Regions from separate parts of the Gorillibacterium terrae genome, predicted to be linked through region 1. Evidence: riboswitches for the same ligand, from Rfam matches in the RefSeq annotation. Region 1 holds a riboswitch; the other holds the start of a gene.
The links. Region 1 has a riboswitch for cyclic di-AMP ahead of ACSEXS_RS15950 (KamA family radical SAM protein). Riboswitches for the same ligand answer to the same signal wherever they lie in the genome.
Positions count from the first base shown of each region.

Region 2: it holds a riboswitch for cyclic di-AMP, as region 1 does, so the genes downstream of both, ACSEXS_RS21880 (hypothetical protein) here and ACSEXS_RS15950 (KamA family radical SAM protein) in region 1, are expected to answer to the same signal.

Region 1 is NZ_JBPPGI010000004.1:184,833-191,929, reverse strand. It holds gene ACSEXS_RS15955 (hypothetical protein) at 124-504, opposite strand; gene ACSEXS_RS15950 (KamA family radical SAM protein) at 662-1,810, opposite strand; cyclic di-AMP (ydaO/yuaA leader) riboswitch at 2,007-2,145, opposite strand; tRNA gene ACSEXS_RS15945 (tRNA-Met) at 2,304-2,377, opposite strand; gene ACSEXS_RS15940 (NUDIX hydrolase) at 2,548-2,967, shown strand; gene ACSEXS_RS15935 (class D sortase) at 3,064-3,723, opposite strand; gene ACSEXS_RS15930 (response regulator) at 3,759-4,895, opposite strand; gene ACSEXS_RS15925 (GNAT family N-acetyltransferase) at 5,040-5,321, shown strand; gene ACSEXS_RS15920 (MFS transporter) at 5,300-6,538, opposite strand; gene ACSEXS_RS15915 (ABC transporter substrate-binding protein) at 6,688-7,097, opposite strand, start outside.
Region 2 is NZ_JBPPGI010000010.1:23,254-30,350, reverse strand. It holds gene ACSEXS_RS21900 (helix-turn-helix transcriptional regulator) at 1-230, shown strand, start outside; gene ACSEXS_RS21895 (permease prefix domain 1-containing protein) at 223-705, shown strand; gene ACSEXS_RS21890 (diacylglycerol/lipid kinase family protein) at 813-1,823, opposite strand; gene ACSEXS_RS21885 (U32 family peptidase) at 2,083-4,644, shown strand; cyclic di-AMP (ydaO/yuaA leader) riboswitch at 4,812-4,962, shown strand; gene ACSEXS_RS21880 (hypothetical protein) at 5,151-5,651, shown strand; gene ACSEXS_RS21875 (ArnT family glycosyltransferase) at 5,846-7,045, shown strand.

The DNA.
Region 1 (7,097 bases):
TACGGGTATTACATGAGTTAGATGTGTTATTGGTTGAATGATGGGTTTATTCGTCACCCACCCCGTCCAAAAAAGAGAACCTTGAAAGGCACGAAGCCTATCAAGGTCTAATAATATTAAATACTAATATTTTACATCAAATAAAGTCACTTCATTTGAGATAACCATGACAAAACTTTCAGGAGGTATCGCATCCATAATTTCTATGGAGACGATAGAATCTCCCACTCGTAAGACTGCATATCCATCTTTTTCCACTGATTCTAAAAAACCAGTAAGAAATACAGACTCCTTTTCCATCCCAATAGAGAATTTATTTTCGTCACATAGCTTCAAGTTAGTTCCTAATACAAATGTCTCACCGATTTCGATTTCAGCAAAATATTCCTTTCCTTCTTCGGGTAAGTCACCATCCCAATTAGCTGTGGCATTTCCGTATTCTGTTGAAAAACTCACTGTTGAGTTTTCACAAAATTCATTTAGTTTCTCGACTTTTATTTTCAAGCTGTTTAATCCCTCCATTAATTATTTCGCTGTAAAGTATTAGTTACTGTCATGGTGTCATTTACAGCGTCATAAGTCCATATCTCTTTATGATAAAGATATTTTGGTGTTCTCATCCCTCGCCGGTTTGCAGGTATAGCTCTTCCCGTGACTTAACTCAAATGTCCATTTCCGCTTCCTGAGATTCAACCAAATCGTCCCTTCCGCCCGGAGCCCAATGGTCCTCCGATCCCGGAAGTTCGTCGAACCAGGCGGCCTCCGGCGGGCAATGGAGCAGCATCAGCTTGCCGTAATGGCCGTCACGGGACTGGTGATATTTCAAGAACGCCTTGCCGTGCTCGATGGCCAGGATTTCGATCTTGCCGGAGGCATGGCTCATGACCAGCCTCACCCGTTTGCCCAGGCCAGACGTTCTCGCCTTGGCCTCCTCGGTCAGGCGGTACGCCCGCTCCAGCGGGACGACGAAATCCCGGTTGCCGGCGACCGGCCGGTTAATGAAGAAATAATAAGGGGCGATTCCTTCCCAGGACAGGCGGTCCAGCAGCTCGCCCAGCACCGCTGCGTCGTCGTTGATGCCGCGCAGAATCGGCGTCTGGTTCATCACAACGGCGCCAGCCTCCTGCATCGCCCGGAAAGCGCGAATCGCTTCGGCCGTCAGCTCGCGGGGATGATCGACATGCGCCATCAGGTAAATGCGCCGGCTGGGCGTGCTGTACCGGCGGATTCCGTTCAGCAGCTCCTCGTCCTCATAGATGCGCATCGGCTGAAACACCGGCAGCTTGGAGCCCAGACGGATGATGCGCACATGAGGGATGTCCGCCAGTTTATCCAGAATCTGAAGCAGCCTTTCCGAGGACAGCATCAGGCTGTCGCCGCCGGTCAGCAGGACATTGCTGATCTCGGGATGTTCGGCGATATAGGCAAGCCCCGGCTCCGGATGGGTCTCCGCTTCCTGTCCGTTCCGCTGGAACAGCCGCTTGCGGAAGCAGTACCGGCAATAGGCGGAGCAGGTCTCGGACACGACGAGCAAGGCGGTCGCCCCGTACTTGTGCTGGCAACCGGGTACGACGTAGTTCGCCTCCTCGCCGGATGCGTCGAGGCAGCCGTATTCCGCCAGCTCGCCCTCATTCGGAACCACCAACCGGCGGATTGGGTCCGCCGGGTTCTCCCAATCGATCAAGTTCAGGTAATAGGCATTCGCTCGAAACGCATAACGGTCCGCCACCGGAGCCAGCTTGCGAATTTCCTCCTCCGGCAAATACTTGCGAAGCTTGTCCAACCGAAGCATGTAATCGGCTTTCGCCATGGATCGTTCCTCCTCACGTGGGCGTGATGCGCCTGCTGCGCCTGCGTGGATCTCCGATCCGTTCCGGCCTCCTTTCCCGCATGGAATGGCGTTAAGGGACAACGAAGAGACAGCCGTAACTCAGCCAGAAGGGCCGATGCAAACAGAAAAAGACCCTTCATAAGAGGGTCTTTTCGCATGCGGTCTCGATTAGGAGTATGGACCCATCTACTGCTGACGAGGTTAGCTGACGGGCTCGGGATGGATGGTTCCCTATGCCGGTAATCGGCAATTCGCCCCAAAGACTTGGTTCCCCCGCATTCCGGCCGTTGCCGGAAATTAAGCGCATTTCTATTGTAACCGGATTCACAAGACCCGGCAATCCTTCTTTCGATTTTTTTGTCCCCGCCCATGGCTTTAGGCAGGGTTCCTTAAACGTTGCACGCTTGTTGTCCGGCCATAAGGCCACATAAAAGCAAACAGCCCTCCGCCGAAGCGAAGGGCTGCGATTCAATTGCGGGGGCAGGATTTGAACCTGCGGCCTTCGGGTTATGAGCCCGACGAGCTACCGGGCTGCTCCACCCCGCGTCAACTCTTATAGAATACCATACTCGATTGACGAAATCAACACTTTATTTCTCTGCAACCAAGCTTTTCTCTGCGGAAGAAGCCACGGTTATGACGGTTTTACAGAACGGCCAATTTCTGTTATCCTGCGGAGGCGAAACCGAAAGACAGAAGATTCAAGGAGGCGGGCCATGACGCAGCGGCGGCAGATTGTCGTAGCCATGAAAGGAATCATACGCTCCCCGAAAGGGCTCTTGGTCGTCCAAAGAACCCCCAAGGACGAAGTCGGAGCCGGAACGTGGGAATGGCCCGGCGGCAAGCTGGAATTCGGCGAGACCCTGGTGGAAGGGCTCCGCCGGGAGATCGAGGAAGAAACCGGCTTGACCGTCACCATAGGCGAGTTGCTGTACGCGACGACTTTTTTCACCGGTCCCGAGCGGCAGTTGGTGCTACTGACATACGAAGCTTTTCACCAGGGCGGTGAAGTTCGGTTGTCCGAAGAGCACACGGATTGGAAGTGGGTACAGCCGGATGAGCTTCCCGGAATCCTTCCGGCGGAGATCCATCACGAGATGGTCCGATATGGGGTTTATGAGAAATGGAAGCCATGAAGAGCCGTCGGCGGCAGCGCCGACGGTTTTTTTTATGCAGCGTTGCGGCGAAAATGTTCAGAATTTGTTCAGTCTTGCCCTTACTCAGAACCTCCCCTACGGGGCAGGCTTCGCCTGAACAATGATCCGGTGCGTGGCCGTATCCATCGGATCGCAGGTGATCAGGGTGATGATGCGATCCTTGCCGTTGCCTTCCAGCACCGACAAATCGGTCGGCAGCACCCGCACCACCCGGAAGACCCGGTATTCCTCGGCCTGTCCCTTTCGCTCCAGCTCCAGGGCATCCCCGACCTCCAACTCGTTCAGCCGGTTGAACAGCCGGCCCTTCGTAAAGGCCCGATGGGCCGCGATGGCGGCATTGCCGATCTCGCCGAAGGGAGAGGTCTCGCTCATATGAGCCGCCCCCACCTTCATATTGGCCTTGGTCGCCCCTTCCAGTACCGGAAGCTCGAGCTCGATCTTGGGAATGCGGAGAATGGCGATCGCCCCCTTGATTGCTTTCGCTTTCGCAGGCGTAGGGTCGGGCTCGGCAGAGGGCGCCGGGCTGCCTTCCTCTCCCGCCCCCTGAGCGAACAATTGGGACAACTGCTCATAATCGGCTTCCCGCGATGGCGGATCTTCCGCATCCGCCATCGCCGCTCTCGCCTCTTCCAGCAATTGATGCTGCCGGTAGTCATCCGCCCATTCCCTTGCCTTCGGCCAGATCATGAGGATAAGACCCGCGATGACGAGCAGATACGCAAACTTTTTCCACATGGGCATCCTCCTCCCGCAACCGTTCAGCCGTTTGCCTATACTTTACTATGAATCCAGGCGTCATACCACCTGGCGATCTTGCCGTCCGGCGCAATGCCCAGCTCTTCCTTCATCAGGTCGGCCCAATCCCGGTAGTGGCTGATGACCAGCGAGCGTTCTCCCATACTGGCGTAGGTGCGAAGCATGCCCAGATGCCCCTCCTCGGAAAAGGGCTGGAGCTCCAGCACCCGCCGGTACACCACGGCGGCCTGCAGGAGTTTGCGGTTGTGAACCAAAAAGGCTCCAACGAGAAGGGCCTTGCCGAGCCATAGGGCGAGCAGCCGCTGCCGTTCGTTCTCGGCCCACAGATAGCCGCTCGTGCCCAGATAGTCTCCTTCGTACCGGTTGAGCAGTTGAACCGCCGCCGCCCAGTTGGATTCGTCGATCGGGCCCAACCGCTGGATGTCGCTCTCCCAGGCTTCCGCATCGACCTCGATCCCGTTAAGCACCAGCATATACCCATCCCCCCGGCTCACGCTGCGAATTTCCGCCGGCACCTGAGCCTGCTTCAGGCTTCGCCTCACCTGATAGATCGTCGTGTACAGGTGGGCCGAGGCTTTCTTGGGATCGGACTCGGGCCAAAGCAGTTCGATCAAGCGCTCCTTCGATACCTGCTGTTTCCGGTAATGAAGGAGGTACGCGAACAGCTCCTGTCCCTTCGAGGTCCGCCAGCGAACCCGCTCCTCCGAGGCCTCTTGGGTGTCCACGCGCAGCGATCCAAAGCAGCGGATGGCAATCCCGGGCGGAGGCGGCGTCTCCTCGCCGGTTTCGGCACAGGCTTCCCGCAGCCGGTCCACCGTCTTGGCCAATCTTCGGCGGTCAAGCGGTTTTAGCAGATAATCGAGCGCGTTCAGCTCGAAGGCTTCTATGGCAAACCGGTCATAGGCCGTGACAAACACGATCTCCGCATCCGCATCGGTCTGCTGGATACGGTCGGCCGTCTGTAAGCCGTCCAGACCGGGCATGTCAATGTCGAGGAAAATGACATCGGGCCGAAGCTCCCGCAGCTCCGACAGCGCTTGAATCGGATTGGTGAAGGTTGCCTCTATTTCGATGTCGCCCCATTCCTTCAGCGAGCGTTCCAACTGAAGCAAGGCCAGTTTTTCATCGTCGATCAGTACGGCCCGTATCATTCCTGTCTCTCCTTCCGGCTTGATCGTCCAAGAGATGCGCCACTGCCGCCCAACTTACCCACGCTAAGCGAGTCATCCCGGCGGCTGAGGTGTAAAATAAGGAAAACGCGCTTTCTAAAGGCAGCGCGCAAAGGAGGCATTCCCATGCAGGACCATGAGATGGTGCGAGAAGGAAACGGATTTGTCGTTCGAGAGGGCGAAGAGGTGATCGCGGAGGTTACCTTCCGCCCCAGCGGCGACGCCACGCTGGTGCTGGACCATACGTTTGTAGACCCGCGTCTGCGCGGTCAGGGCATCGCCGAGAAGCTGGTCAAACGGGTGGTGGAATTGGCCCGGGAGGAGGGCAAGAAAATCATTCCCGCCTGCTCCTATGCGGACGCCCAATTCCGCCGCCATTCGGAATATCACGATGTCTGGGAGCGCTGAACGGCTTCCGGACGCTTATCCTTGACCAGCACGAGCAGAAGCGTTCCGATGAGCCCGCACAGCGAAGCACCGGATAAAATCACGGAGTAAGGCACGGTTCCGACCAGGCTCGTGCTGAGCAGTGGGCCGATCGTGCCGCGGATGCCGAACAGCATCAGATGGATGCTGAACACGTTCGCTTCCCGCCCGGGGGCGATCTTGAAGACGAAGGCCAACACGCCGATATCCCAGATGGCATCGGCGATGCCTTGAATGCCGCTCGCGGCGATCACCGAGCCGAAGCTCGGGACAAGCCCGTACAGCAGCGGGACGAGGATGACGGCGCCCAGGCCGTACACCAGCGTCCGCTTGGGCGGAAACCGATCGAGCGCCCAGCCGCTGAGGTAATAAGATATCAGCAGGAAGGCGTAATACACGAGCCGGGCCACGCCGATCTGGCTGTTGGTCAGCTCCAGCTCCTGTACCTGAATTTTCTGGTACAGCGGATTCGCCAGAATGTTGCCGAACCCGGCAAAGGTGGTCGCGGCAAAGAAGACCATCAGCGGCCGGTTTCCCTTAAGCATGGCGAACCGTTCCCGCCACCCGGACTGAGGCTCGGCCACCGCCGGAACGGGCGGCGCTTCCACCCCGTCCTCATTGCGGACGCCGCGGAAAATGAGGAGCGACAGCGCCCCGGCGATTGCGGCTGCAAGCAGCGCGGGCCGCGGGCCCGCGTGATCCGTCCACCTGCCGATGATCAGCGCCATGGGCATCATCAGCACGCTCATTCCGACGCGCACCAGCCCGAGCAGCTTGCCGCGCTGGCGGGCCGGGTAGATTCGCGTGAGCAGAGCAGCATAGGCGGGCGATTGCATGCCCATGAGCAGTTGAAAGACGAGCGCCGTCGCTACATATACGGCAGGCGCACCGAACAAGGCGGGCAGGATGATGAGCAGCCGCCCGATCAGGTTGGGCAGGAAGAAGAACCGGCGCGGTCCGAACCGTTCGATCCACCCCGTCCAAAGCGGGGAAAACAACAAGCCAATGGCGGGAGAAGCCGACAAGAGCCCGATCTCCAGATCGGAGGCTCCTTGCCGGATGGCCATCGGCATATAAAACTGGTTGTAGACGATATTGAACAGGCTGAAGACGAGCGTGGCGAGAAAATCGAGCCGAAAATTATTCCAAGCCGTATCGCCGACGACCAGTCCGAGGCGGGTTCTTAAGCCGGATTTCATCGGGAGGTTCCTCTTTCATCTAGGGGCTACGGATAAGGATACAATGTTTTGACCGGCGGCGGAAGCGAAAGTTTTTCGCCCGTCATGTTAAAAAAAGCGGGCCAACCGGAAGATTCCGGCTGGCCCGCCTTTTCTGATGCGGACTTCGTTTAGTATCCGAGCGCCTTGCGAGCGTCGGCCCATTTCTTGTTCAGACCATCGAACGCCTTCTGCAGGTCGGCGGCCTTGATCAGCTCTTGCTCAACAGCGCCGGTGCTGACGGCGATTTCCGCCTTGTTGGCGATTTCGTTGAACTTCGGATCGGTTGCGGTGCTTTCGATGAAGTTCGGATTGTAGGACTTGAATTCGGTCATCTGAGCTACATTGGATTCCTTGTCCTTGTAGACCGGCAGGAAGCCCGAGTAGTCGGCATAGCCGGATTCCTTGACGAAGAATTCAACCCAAGCCGTAGCGAGTTCCTTGTTCTTGCTGTCTTTGCTTACGCCGATGAAGTAGTCGCCGCCCAGCGGTACATTGTACTTGCCGCTGTTGTCGTACGGAAGCGGGAAGAACCCGATGT
Region 2 (7,097 bases), on a different contig from region 1:
TCATTCAGGAGCGCAGCGACAACGTGCTGTCGTATAAAGATGGGACGCTGTATCCGGCGCTGTACAAGCTCGAAGAGGACGGCTTGATTCAGAGCGAATGGACGGAAGTGAACGGGCGCAAGCGGAAGTATTACGACATTACGCCGAACGGCAGAGGAGAGCTGAGGAGCAAGGAAGAGGAATGGAAGCTGTTCACCAAATCCATGGGGAGTGTGCTGGGACATGCTTAACCAACCGAGTCCGATCGACGGTTTTCTGAATCGCTTGCTGCCGTATCCGTGCGGTCCCCGGCTGCTGGAGCTGCGTAAGGAGCTCGAGGCGCATTTGCAGGAAGCCATGGAAGATTATCTTCGGGAGGGAATGTCGGAGAACGAAGCTTTTCAAGCGGCGGTGCAGACGCTTGGGCCGATGCGGGAGCTGAAGCGCCACATTCGCCGAATGCACCATCGAGGCGGGAGGAGGAAGCCGATTCAGTTGCTCGCGGGCCTCAGTCTCTTGCTCCTCTATCCGCTTGCGGTGTATCTGGTTTTTCCCCATGTGAGCTTTTCGTTCCCGCTGCTTCTGCCGGTCTTGCTCGGAGGGGCCATGCTGGGCGGCCTCGGGTTCGGCACTCGCATGGATATGCTGGGGAGCAAGTACGAACCGCTGGAGGATAACCGCGAGTTTACGGCCTTGTTCGGAAACGGAATGAAGTACAAAGAATAGGAACCGAATGGGAAAACGGGGCTGTGCCAAGGGAGGAGTGCCTACTTGGTATGGCCCCGTTTGTTTCATAATGATCGAAAAGAGAATCGCGCCGCCGGCCCCTCCGGTCAAGCCGGTTCGTCAATGGGACACTCCGGCCGGGAATCGGAACGGGAGCGGGCGGTGCATGGAAGGATCGCCGGCAGCGGGCCGGGAATCACTTCGACGCGAAGCCGCTCCTCCCGGACCGGGTCGCCGTCCGCCTGCACGGCCAAGGGTCTCTCCGGCAAAAGCTCGATTCGCTTGCCGGTAAAGAAACGAACGGCAGGCTGCCCGACATGCTTGCCGGAGAGCACGAGCGGGAACAGGCGGAGAAGCTTCCAGCGGCTAATCCCGAAGGCGACGCACACCGAGGCGAGGCCGTCGGTGCCCTCGGCGTCCGGATTGATGCGGAAGCCGCCGCCGTAGTAAGGAAGATTGCTCACGGCGACCAGCCACACCCGCTCGAACCGGCTCTCTCGGCCGTCCACGCGCAGGGTGACGGCTTGCGGCCGGTAGGTGAAGAGGACGCGGATGACGGAGAACACATATGCGAGCTTGCCCGCTCCGATGAGGTTGAGCCAGCGCTTGTAGGAGGCCCCGTTGGTCGTGATCGCCACCTGCGCGTCGAAGCCGAAGCTGATCGAGCTGACGGCGATCGTACCGCCCAACTGAAGCAGGTCCAGCTGGACGGGGCTGCCTTCCGGCACCGCTGCGAGCAGCAGGTCGAGCGCCGCAATCGGGTCCTTGGGAATGCCGGTGCTGCGGGCAAAATCGTTCCCTGAGCCCGCCGGGATGTACCCGAGCGAGCAGCCCTCGGGCGGTATCGGGCCGTGCATCTCCTTAGCGGACGGCAGCGGTCCCGACGCCATCAGTCCGGCGGCCGCTTCCTTCAAGGTGCCGTCTCCGCCCACGGCGGCGATGGTGCGAATCCTGCCGCTCAGGGCCAGCTCGCGGGCGAGCCGCTCCGCATCGCCCGCTCCCGCGGTAAACCGGGCTTCATGCGGAATGCCGCGTCGGGTCAGCTCCTGTTCGACCCGCTGCCAGACCTTGGTCCCCCGTCCGTTCCCGGATACGGGATTGATCACAAACCCGATCATGCGCATCGCCTTCTTCCGTCTCTCAAACTTTGATGTTAATTATCTCACATTTTGCTTCGAACGGCATCGTTGTTTTTTGGAAGGGAACCGGGCTAGACCTGCGGAGAAACCGAGGATGCTCCGGGGACTTTTGCCGAATAAGGCAGCCGGGCGCAGGATGTGATTCCCTTCACCGTCCGGATGGAAAAAGCCCGGCATTTCCGGTAGACTAGAAGGATATGGCGCCGTTCGACGAAGACCGGCGCCGACAGGAGGAAGCATGGGAACCATACGCAAGGAGGATATCGAGCTGCTGTCCCCCGCCGGAGACTGGGATTGTCTGCGGGCGGCAGTGGCGAACGGGGCGGACGCGGTCTATTTCGGAGTGGAGAAATTCAACGCCCGGGCGCGTGCGAACAATTTTCGCGCCGAGGAGCTGCCGGAGATCATGGCGTTCCTGCACCGTTACGGGGTGAAGGGATTTCTTACCGTCAACATATTGATCTTTGAGAACGAATTGGATGAGGCGCGCGGCCTGATCCGCGCCTGCGTCGAAGCGGGCGTGGACGCCGTCATCGTGCAGGACCTCGGCCTCGTGCGGCTGATCCGCGAGATTTCGCCGGATTTCCCCATTCACGGCTCGACCCAGATGACGATCACCTCGCCGGAGGCGGTGGAGTTCACGAAGCCGTACAACATCGAGCGGGTTGTGCTCGGGCGCGAGAACAACCTGAAGCAGATTCGCACGATCGGCGAGCACGCCAAGCAGCCGATGGAAATTTTCGTCCACGGGGCCATCTGCGTCTCGTATTCCGGTCAGTGCCTGACCTCGGAGATGTGGGGCGGACGCTCGGCCAACCGCGGCGAATGCGCCCAGGCCTGCCGCCTCCCCTACGACCTCATGGTCGACGGCGTGCATCAACCGATGGGCGACATCACCTACCTGCTGTCGCCGAAGGACCTGGCGGCGATCGAGCTTGTGCCGGAGCTGATTGAAGCGGGCGTGACGTCCTTCAAGATCGAGGGGCGGATGAAGAGCCCCGAGTACGTGGCCAACGTGACCGCCAAGTATCGGGCGGCCATCGACCGCCATTTTGCCGGAGAGGACGCCGCGCCGTCGGCCGAAGAGCTGCGCGAGCTGCAGCAGAGCTTCTCGCGCGGCTTCACCTACGGCTTCCTGAAGGGGACGAACAACAAAACGCTGGTCGAGGGCACGTTCCCGAAGAGCCGCGGGGTGTACCTCGGCCGCGTCAAGGAAGTGCTCAGGGACGCCGTCCTCTGCGAGCTGGAAGCGCCGCTGAAGCGCGGCGACGGCATCGTCTTCGACGCCGGCGACCCGACGCAGAAGGAAGAGGGCGGGCGGGTCTACGACCTGCGCCGCAAGGGCGTCAAGCTGGAGGGCGAAGCGCCCGGAGGCTTGATCGAGATCGTTCCGGGCCGGAATGACGTCGCCCTCGGCCGGATTCATGTCGGCGATCGCGTCTGGAAGACCAACGATCCGCAGCTCGACAAGCGGCTGCGCCAGACCTTCGAGACCGATAAGCCCTATCGGACCTTCCCGGTTAAGGTCAAGGCGCTGGCTGTGCTGGGAGCGCCGCTCAAGACCTGGTGGACCGATCTGGCCACAGGCACGACCGTACAGGCCGAGTCCGAAGCGCTGCTGGAGCAGGCGCTGAAGCGTCCGCTCGACGAGGCGGTGCTCGCCGAGCAGTTCGGCCGTCTCGGCGGCACCCTGTTCGAGCTGGCGGAGCTCGATGCCGTCCTGACGGACGAGCTGATCGTGCCGGTCCGCGAGCTGAACCGCATCCGCCGCGAAGCAGTCGAAGTCTTGACGGCCGCGCGCGAGCAGCCGCCCGTCTACACGCTGCGCAGCCAAGCCGAGGTGCTCGCGTCCTGCGCCGAAGATGACTTCCGCCCGGAGCAAGCTCTCCGGCAACCGGCGGCGAACGAAACGGCTGGCCTGGCACAAACCGCCGCGCCTAAGCCCGAGCTGACGGTGCTCTGCCGCACGCTGGAGCAGGTGCACGCCGCTCTGGCCGCCGAAGCGGAGTTCCTGTACGCCGACTTCGAATTCATCAAGCAATTCCCGGCGGCGGTGGAAGCCGTGCGGGCGGCGGGCGCCCGGATCGCGCTCGCGACGCCGCGCATTCACATGCCCGGCGAGACCGGCTTCTTCCAGCACATCCTCCGGCTTCGGCCGGATGCGGTGCTCGTGCGCAACACCGGCGCTTTGTACTACTTTATGCGCGAGCGGCAGCTTCATCCCGGTGCGGCTCACCCCGAGCTGATCGGTGACTTTTCGCTCAACGTCGCCAATCACAAGACGGCGGCGCTGTTCCTGGAGGCGGGCCTCAGCCGCATTACGCCTTCCTATGACCTGAACATCCAGCAGATGCTGGACCTCCTGGAGCGGACCGACGCTTCGCGCACGGAGCTGGTGCTTCATCAGCATCTGCCGATGTACCATACCGAGCACTGCGTCTACTGCACCTTCATGAGCGAGGGCACGGATTACACCAACTGCGGACGGCCGTGCGAGAGCCACCGCGCTTCGCTGCGCGACCGGATCGGCATGTCGCATCCCGTCCGGGTGGACGAAGGCTGCCGCAACACCGTCTACAACGCCATCGAGCAGTCCGGAGCGGAGTATCTGCCGCAGTTCCGCGCGCTCGGCGTCCGCCGCTTCCGGGTCGAGTTCCTGGAGGAGACGCCAGAGAAGGTGCGCGAGGTGCTCGGCTTGTACCGGCAGGCGCTCGCCGGGACGATTCCCGGCACGCAGGTCTGGAAAACCCTGAAGGCGACCAACCAGCTCGGCGTCACGCGCGGCCAGCTCGTCAGATAAGCGGGCGCAAACGACGCAAAACGGAGCGCTGCCGACCTAGCGCCAGCCCGGCGAAGAGCGGACGGGAAGAAAGCGTTTTTCAACCCCCGCATTCCCCGGAGAGGGCTTAAGCCCCTTGAGGCCGGGCTTTACAGGAAAGCCCGGCGGGAGTATGATACGTTTCGTGATTACGACACACGCTGAATCCCGAACAGGGAACGGGGGAACCGAGGCGGCGCATGCGCCGCAGGGGTGAATCCGCCGGTGAATACCGGCGGTAGGGCGACTCTCACGTCCGAATCCGACAGCTAACCTCGCAAGCGTCTCGAGAGGGGCTTGTTTGAACGCGCACGCCGATCCGATCGTCCCGTCCAGGGACTTGATAAGGAGAAGCCGCGGGAAAGAGTCTCTTTCCCCGGCTTCTTTTTTGTTGTGCATAAAAGGCTGCCGGTGCTGTACGAACACGTTCAATTCGATCCGAACCGGCGCCCGCGCGCCGGTTCGGATCAACCGGGAGGAATCCAGCCATGAGTCAAGCGACTGCCACAACCGCAGCGAACCGGGACGGCCGGGAAGCCGGCCGGACAGAGGGAAGCTCCGCCGAGCGGGAGGAAGGCCCCGACGCGGCGAGACGGGTGATCGTCTCCGCGCCTGGCCCCGCCGGGGAGCAATTCATCCGCATGCTGAAGTATAAGAAAATCCCCTTCGCCGTCCTGATCAACCACCCCGATCAGAAGGAGCGCCTGGCGAAGCTGGGCGTACAGGATTTTGTTCAGGTGGACACCAAGGTGACGGACCTCGCAGCCGTGGCCGGCGATCCGCCGCGCATGGTCGTGCTGTTCGAGGACAGCCTGAACCTGACCTGCCGCTACCTGAAGCTGTGCAGCACCTGGACCGAGGGGCCGGTCTACGTCATCTCCCAGAACAGCATCCCCCGTCCGATCTATCGCTGCCTCGGCGCCAAGTCGGTCATCTACTCGCGCAGCGGCGAAGTCACGTACCTGCTGCAGGGCGTGACGGGCGTCTAACGCCGGTTAATGCCGCTTCCTGCCAAGCCTCGACACACGGGCACCCCATCCCCCCTACGGGACAGGGTGCCTTTTTGGCATGCCTGCCTACGGACACCCGAAGGATCGGGCAAAGGCTGGCCGACTCGCATACGGACATGCTATTCTGTAATCAAATGGAGAAGCTGACTCTTCTGCGAAAGGAACCGATTTCCTTGAGAACTAGACGCTATCGAATCGCTCTCATCCTGCTGATCGCGGCCGCCTTCGCCCTGCGGCTGGCTTACGCCGTGACGACGGACGGCGGCAAGCTGTCGCATGATGAGAAGAATTATTTGGAGCAGGCCGTCCGCCTGGTGGACAAGGGAGTATATGCCTATAACGAAGACGAGCCCAACGCCCGGGTAACGCCCGGCTACCCGCTGTTTGTGGCGGCCGTGGCAGGGATCGTCGGAACGGACCGTCTAAACGCGGTCGAGAATACCGTCCGCTATCTGCAGTGCGCCGTCGGAGCAGGGGCCGTCTTCCTGTTCTATGCTCTCGGCACCCGGCTGTGGAGCCGGCGGGCCGGGCTCGTCGCCGCCGCCGTCGCGGCCTTTTACCCGACGTATATCTGGTCGCCGCAGCTCATTACGACGGAGACGCTGTTCCTGACGGCATTCCTCGGCATGCTGTACGCCCAGTGGCTGGTCGTGGAAGAGAATCGTCCGCGCGACCATGTCGTCGCGGGCGCGCTGGTCGCCCTGACCGTGCTGATCCGGCCCCAGGTGCTGCCGCTTGCTGTCATTCCGTACGTGTTCCTCTGGGTTCGCGACCGGCGCTTGTATACCCGGGAAATTCTGGCCGCTATCGCAGCCTTCGCCGTCGTCATGCTGCCGTGGTGGCTCCGCAACGCCGTCACGCTGCATGAATTCGTGCTGACCGCCAAGGGAGGCATGGGCAATCCCTTCCTTGCGGGCACCGACCCGTATTTCAAGGGGACGATCGATTGGAACGAGGCGCAGAAGGGCGATCAATTCAAGGAAGGGCTGGAGCGGCTGAAGCAGGGCCTGAAGGACGATCCGTGGCTGTGGATTCGCTGGTTTACCGTCGGCAAATTCATGGTGCTGTTTAAGACGCCGCGTCTGACGCTGCCCGGTCCGCTCGCCGATCTGTTCACGGTGTTTCATCTGATCTTCGCCTGGGTCGGCTGGCTCGCGCTCCTCAGCTTCCGCAGCCGCCCGCTGCGGTTCCTGGCGGCCGGTCTGCTGCTGCTCACGGTCATCCAGCTCGCCTTCATCCCGGTGGCGCGGTACGCTTATCCGCTGTATGCCTTCCTGATGCTCGGCTTCGGCTGGGCGGTGTCGCTGTTGTGGAACCGGCTTCGCGGGGAAGAGCCCCGGGGCTACGGCTATCCGAGCGAATACCGGTTTTGAGCGCGTAGGTGATCTCCGTCCATGAATTCCTGAAGCGCTTGATTCCTCGAAT